3 regions of the Cupriavidus sp. PB-02 genome follow, and region 2 is predicted to be linked to each of the others. Evidence: predicted binding sites of a transcription regulator. Region 2 holds the regulator's gene; each other region holds the start of a gene.

Region 1 (2,265 bases), on a different replicon from region 2:
CGGGCCATCCTCGTCGCCCGGCAGCGCCTGTAGCTGGATATTGAGCTGCGCGGCGATGGCCTTGATGCCGGGGTAGGCCAGCGCGTCGGCACAGATGGTCTGGGCCGGGCGTGCGAGCTGCGACAGCAGTGCGACCAGCGCGCTGTGGATGCCGGGCGTGACGAGCACGGTGTCCGCGCTGCATGCCGGCACCCAGCGGCGCAGCCATTTCGCGGCAACGGAGCGATCGGCCGGGGTTCCGCCGAAGTCCTGGTAGCGCAGCAGCGTGTAGGGATCGGCAGCCTCCAGCAGCTGCGCCATGGCGGCACGAAGCCGCGCCGTCATCGCGGGCGGCTCCGGCGGCATGTTCATGGTCATCTCGGCACCCGTGCCGCCGCGCAGCTGCATCGCGGGCGCACGTCCGCGCACGTAAGTCCCGCTTCCTGCCTTGGTGTCGATCAATCCCCGCTTCCTCGCCTCACTGTAGCCGCGCGCCACGGTGGTGTAATTCAGTTGCAGCGCTTCAGCCAGGTCGCGCAGCGGTGGCAGCCGGTCGCGCACGCGTAGCTGGCCGTCGGCCAGTGCCTCCTCGATCAGGTCCGGAATCAGCAGATAGGCAGGCTTGGCACTGCCGGCGATACGTTTTACCCAATGACTGGTCAGGTTGGACACCGTGGTCTCCCGCTGCGCGATGCGATGGAATTCAGTGCCTGAGGGTAGCACCCGAATGATCGCTAACCAAGCCGCGCAAGCGATTGCATCCGAAGTTCTCAATGATGGTGCGATATCAGTGCTCATGCACCATGCGCGCGCACTCGCCCGCCTGCTTCCTGCCCAACAAAGTGCATTGTGACGAGGCCGGCATGGCGACCGCTGGGCGCCTCAGGTGGCACGCAAGGGGAAAGCCGTTGCGATCATTGGGACGATCATTCTATCGCCGTCGACTTGATTGGCGATTGATCGCATGACTCCACGCATTGAGTGGCATATCGGTTGCTGATATCGGCACGTCGGCCTGACGCCGAACGGTCGATCGGCATGGGATCGATCGACCGCACTGCCCCATCAACGCAACGGAGAGAAGCATGCCTGCTGTCAGCAAACCGGCCCACAAGAAGGGCGATTTCCTGGTGGACTATGAAGAGAAGGTATTCGAGGACGTAAAGGCCGAAGCCGGCGAGAAGGCGCTGGTGACCTTCCACACCGTCGCCTTCGAAGGCTCGATCGGCTTCGTCAACATGCTGCAGGCTACGCGCCTGCTGCGCAAAGGATTCGAGACCTCGATCCTGCTGTACGGCCCCGGCGTCAACCTTGGCGTTCAGCGCGGCTTTCCGACGCTTGGCGATGAGGCGTTTCCCGGCCACATGAACTTCAACAAGCAGCTCACCAAGTTCATGGAAGAGGGCGGCAAGGTCTACGCCTGCCGTTTCGCCCTGCAGGCCCTGTACGGCCACGGCGAAGCCTCGCTGATCGAAGGCATCCGCCCGATCAATCCGCTCGATGTGCTCGACCTCAAGCTGCTGCATCGCAAGGAGAACGCGCTGATTATCGACACCTGGACCGTCTGAGCAAAAGGGCAGGTACCACCATGTCACAGAATCGCATTGTGCGCGCGGCCGCGGTCCAGATCGCGCCCGACCTCGAGAACGGCGAAGGCACGCTGGCCAAGGTCTGCGAGGCGATCGACGAGGCCGCCGGGAAAGGCGTGCAACTGATCGTCTTCCCGGAGACCTTCGTGCCGTACTACCCATACTTCTCCTTCGTACGGCCGCCGGTGCACTCCGGCAGCGACCACATGCGGCTGTACGAGCAGGCCGTGGTGGTGCCCGGCCCGGTCACCGATGCCGTCGCCGGGCGCGCACGCCGGCACGGCATGGTCGTGGTGCTCGGCGTGAACGAGCGCGACCACGGCAGCCTGTACAACACGCAGCTTATCTTCGACACCGAGGGCAACCTCGCGGTCAAGCGCCGCAAGATCACGCCCACTTTCCACGAACGCATGATCTGGGGGCAGGGCGATGCGGCCGGCCTGAAGGTCGCGGACACCGCGATCGGCCGCGTCGGCGCGCTGGCGTGCTGGGAGCACTACAACCCGCTGGCCCGCTACGCGCTGATGACCCAGCACGAGGAAATCCACTGCAGCCAGTTCCCGGGCTCGCTGGTCGGGCCGATCTTTGCCGAGCAGATCGAAGTCACTATCCGGCACCACGCGCTGGAATCCGGCTGCTTCGTCGTCAACGCCACCGGCTGGCTGACCGAAGATCAGATTGCCTCCGTAACCACCGA
Region 2 (2,265 bases):
GTAGCGGATCACCTGACGGTCGAGCTTGTCGACGAGCGCGTCGATTGCCGCATACAGGTCTTCGTGATGCGCTTCAACAAAGATGTCCTTGCCCCTGAGATGTAGATTGATTTCCGCGTACTGGCGCCGGTCCTTTTCTTTGTGATTATCGACAGAGAGCAGCACGCTAACGCCAATGACTTGATCGAAATGCCTGACGATTCGCTCCAGCTTCGTTTCCACGTACTCACGCAATGCCGGCGTGATGTCAAGGTGGTGTCCACTGATCTTGAAGTTCATAGCGCTTCTCCTTCTGAAAGAGCCTCACCAGGCAGGCGGTGGGCTCGGCTACAAAGACTTGCGGAGATTGACTGCGGGGATTTTCAGGGCTTCGCGATACTTGGCAACGGTGCGGCGTGCGACAACGAAGCCTTGTTCGCCCAGCAGTTCGGCAATGCGACTGTCGGAAAGGGGATTCCTCGGGTCTTCGGCTCCTATCAGTTGCTTGATCAAGGCGCGGATGGCCGTTGATGAAGCCGCGCCACCGGTTTCGGTGGACACGTGGCTGCCGAAGAAGTACTTCAGTTCGAAAGTACCCATCGGCGTTGCCATGTATTTATTGGTCGTCACCCGGGAGATGGTTGACTCGTGTAAACCCAGTGTATCGGCAATCTCCCTCAAAACCAAGGGGCGCATGGCGATTTCGCCGTGGGTGAAAAAGTTCTTTTGACGCTCGACAATGGCCTGTGAGACACGCAGGATGGTGTCGAACCGTTGCTGGATGTTCTTGATCAGCCACCGCGCTTCCTGCAGCTTCTGCTGCAGGCCGGCCGTGCCCGACTCGCCCTTGGCGCCGCGCAGGATCTGCGCGTACATATCGTTGATGCGCAGCCGCGGCATCACATCCGGGTTGAGTTGCGCGGTCCAGCCGCCGCCGCTCTTGCGCACGAATACATCGGGCACCACGAAATCGGCTTCCGGGCGGCTGTAGGCATGGCCGGGATAGGGCGCGAGCGAGCGGATCAGTTCATGCGCCGCCTTCAGCGCCGCTTCGTCCACCTGCAGCGCCTTCTTCAGCCGCGTGTAGTCGCGCACTGCCAGCAGTTCCAGGTGGTTGGTGACGATGACCAGCGCCAGGTCGCGCTGCGGGTGCTTCAGGCGCCGCAATTGCAGCGCGAGGCACTCGGCGGCATTGCGCGCGCCCACGCCGGGCGGATCGAAGCTCTGCAGCAGCGTCAGGATCGCGTGGACTTCCTCGATCTCGAATTCGAGTTCTTCCGGCAGCTCGGTGCAGATTTCCTCGAGCGACGCGCTCAGGTAGCCGTCGTCGTCCAGCGATTCGATCAGGAAGATCGCCAGGCCCTTGTCGCGCGTCGAGATCTTCAGCGGCGCGAGCTGCTCCATCAGGTATTCGCGCAGCGTCGGCTCGGCGTCGCGCAGCTGCATCGGCGTCTTTTCGTCATCGTCGCCTTGCGGCCGGCGGGCGAAGTCGTCAAGGCTCCAGTCGCTGCCATAGTCGTCGCCGCTGCTGCTGTCGCCGTAGCTGTCATTGTCGCCCGCGGCGTCGGTGCGCGCGTCACCGTTTCCTTGCGGCTCGGCCGGCGCGGGTGCGGGCGCGCTCTGCAGGTTGACCGAGCCGTCGGCGGCCACGCGCAGCGGGCTTTCGATCCAGTCGTTCTCACGCTCGAGCAGGGGGTTTTCCGTCAGCGCCTGTTCGACTTCCTGCTGCAGTTCCAGCGTTGAAAGCTGCAGCAGCCGGATCGACTGCTGCAGTTGCGGGGTGAGTGCCAGGTGCTGGGAGAGGCGGAGCTGTAGCGACGGTTTCATGCGACCTATTTTATGCGCATCTTTCCGTTGTTGGAACGGAAATTGCTATCGCTGATGCGCTCTGATCGCCGCACGCTGTGGGGTATCCCACGCGCTGCCTGAACAAAACCTGCCGTGTGTGGTAGCGCTCGAGACAACGCTTCTGACCACTTTCAGCAGGCCGGTACATCACATGCGGAAGTTCTCGCCCAGGTAGACGCGCCGCACCGATTCGTTGGCGATGATCTCTTCGGGCTCGCCCGCGGCCAGCACCGTGCCTTCGCTGATGATGTAGGCGTGGTCGCAGATGCCGAGCGTTTCGCGCACGTTGTGATCGGTAATCAGCACGCCGATATTGCGCGCCTTCAGGAAGCTGACGATGCGCTGGATCTCGCCCACCGCGATCGGATCCACGCCGGCGAAGGGCTCGTCCAGCAGGATGAAGCGCGGCGACGAGGCCAGTGCGCGCGCGATCTCCAC
Region 3 (2,265 bases), on a different replicon from region 2:
GCCTTCGCGCCGAAAATGCCCGCGGCGATGCCGCCCCAGGCGCCGCACAGGCCGTGCAGCGGCCACACGCCGAGCACGTCATCGATATGCCATTTGTTCTGCGCCAGCGTAAACAGGTAGACAAAGAGCGCGCCGGCCACACCGCCGGTGATCAGCGCCCCCAGCGGGTGCATCAGGTCCGAGCCCGCGCACACGGCCACCAGCCCCGCCAAGGGGCCGTTGTAGGCAAAGCCGGGATCGTTGCGCCCGGCCGCCCAGGCCGCCAGCGTGCCGCCGGCCATCGCCATCAGTGAATTGATTGCCACCAGGCCGCTGATCTTGTCGACCGTCTGCGCGCTCATCACGTTGAAGCCGAACCAGCCCACCGCCAGCACCCAGGCGCCCAGCGCCAGGAAGGGGATGTTCGACGGCGGATGGGCGCTGATGCGGCCATCCTTCTGGTAGCGCCCGCGCCGTGCGCCCAGCAGCAGCACCGCGGGCAGTGCGATCCAGCCGCCCACCGCATGCACTACCACGGAGCCGGCAAAGTCGTGGAACGGCGCGCCGGTCACACGCGTGATCCAGTCCTGGATGCCGTAGCGCTGGTTCCAGGCTATGCCCTCGAAGAACGGATAGACAAAGCCCACCAGCACAAAGGTGGCGACCAATTGCGGATTGAAGCGCGAACGCTCGGCAATACCGCCCGAGATAATCGCCGGAATGGCCGCGGCAAATGTCGCCAGGAAAAAGAACTTGACCAGTTCGTAACCGCTTTTCTGGGCCAGGGTTTCTGCGCCGGCCATGAATTGCACACCATAGGCGATGGTGTAGCCAATAAAGAAATAGGCGATTGTCGAAACCGCAAAATCCACCAGAATCTTCACCAGCGCATTGACCTGGTTCTTCTTGCGCACCGTGCCCAGTTCGAGAAAGGCAAAGCCGGCGTGCATGGCCAGCACCATGATGGCGCCAAGCAGTATAAACATGGCGTCGGTGCCAGTCTTCCAGTTGTCCATAGTCACCTCATGCTCAAAATGGGAGCGTGGGTATGCAAAAAGCATTCCAGCTTTCGCTGCATCCTGGTGCTCATTGCACCTTCCTGAGCAAAACCGCACCGGAATGCCGCGTGGCAAGCTTGCGGAGACGGGGTGAAAATCGGAAACGGCTGGTCGGCGGGGCCTGGAATGCGCCAGAATGGAGCCTTGGTGCGAGGTCTGGCTGATCCGTTGTGGTGCAGCGCCCCAAGAGTGGGCATGTGTTCCATCGCGGGTAGGGACGGTCGTGGCAGTCGCAGCCGAGATTCCCAGGCAAACGCTACAGCCCGGGAAATCGCGCCGCTGGCAAGCGGAAAAAGAGTGGGAAATTGCCCGCTAACCGGCCTCAATCAAGGATTTGCGGGTTTTTTCGTTGCATTGGTGCCACTGGGGATTGCTCAACGCGCGAAGGGCAGATTAGACTGCGCCGATCGATGGCTTGCCGCCAGGCCAGCTCATCGGTGACGACGACCAACAAGGGAAATCAGCCATGAATAAAGGTGAACTGGTATCGGCCATTGCCGCGGAAGCAGAACTGAGCAATGCCGCTGCCGAGCGTGCGCTTAACGCAGCGCTGGACAGTATCAAGAAGGCAGTGGCCAAGGGTGACTCGGTGACGCTGGTGGGCTTCGGCAGCTTCAGCGCCGGCAAGCGCGCCGCCCGTACCGGCCGCAACCCGCGTACCGGCGAAACCATCAAGATCCCGGCCGCCAAGACGGTCAAGTTCTCTGCCGGACAGGGTTTCAAGGACGCCGTGAACAAGAAAAAGTAAGCGGTCTGCGTCCACAGCTAGAAGAGCGGCCTGGCAGGCCGCTTTTTCTTTTGGGGCCGCCTGGGCACACCAGTGCCGCTGCGCTCGGGTTAAACTGCCGGCGCGCCCGGGTCGTCGTCAGTGCCGCCCCGGCCATCCAGCCCCCGCAATCCCCGACTCCGCATCATGAACGACCAGTCCCACCAGCTTTCCATGACCGTGCTGATGACGCCGGACATGGCCAATTTCTCCGGCAACGTCCACGGCGGCACCATCCTCAAGTACCTGGACATGGTCGCCTACGCCTGCGCCAGCCGCTACGCCGGGCGCTACGTGGTCACGCTGTCGGTCGACCAGGTGGTGTTCCGCCAGCCCATCCACGTGGGTGAGCTGGTGACCTTCCTGGCCTCGGTCAACTACACCGGCCGCAGCTCGATGGAAATCGGCATCAAGGTGGTGACCGAGAACATCCGCAGCAAGCTGGTGCGGCATACCAACAGC

Evidence for each region. Region 2 encodes sigma-54, which starts transcription at its own class of promoters, with help from an activator protein. Its sites were predicted from a motif close to TGGCANGNAANCTGCTTT; they were not measured.
Region 1: a site for sigma-54 is predicted at 811-828, ahead of AC10V3_RS21230 (MSMEG_0572/Sll0783 family nitrogen starvation response protein). Genes of this name have one in related genera too.
Region 3: a site for sigma-54 is predicted at 1,027-1,044, ahead of AC10V3_RS27245 (ammonium transporter). Genes of this name have one in related genera too.

Annotation. Positions count from the first base shown of each region.
Region 1 is NZ_CM177695.1:117,810-120,074, forward strand. It holds gene AC10V3_RS21225 (aminotransferase-like domain-containing protein) at 1-651, opposite strand, end outside; gene AC10V3_RS21230 (MSMEG_0572/Sll0783 family nitrogen starvation response protein) at 1,065-1,547, shown strand; gene AC10V3_RS21235 (Nit6803 family nitrilase) at 1,568-2,265, shown strand, end outside.
Region 2 is NZ_CM177694.1:356,152-358,416, forward strand. It holds gene hpf (ribosome hibernation-promoting factor, HPF/YfiA family) at 1-279, opposite strand, end outside; gene AC10V3_RS01780 (RNA polymerase factor sigma-54) at 328-1,806, opposite strand; gene lptB (LPS export ABC transporter ATP-binding protein) at 1,975-2,265, opposite strand, start outside.
Region 3 is NZ_CM177695.1:1,416,291-1,418,555, forward strand. It holds gene AC10V3_RS27245 (ammonium transporter) at 1-995, opposite strand, end outside; gene AC10V3_RS27250 (HU family DNA-binding protein) at 1,504-1,785, shown strand; gene AC10V3_RS27255 (acyl-CoA thioesterase) at 1,951-2,265, shown strand, end outside.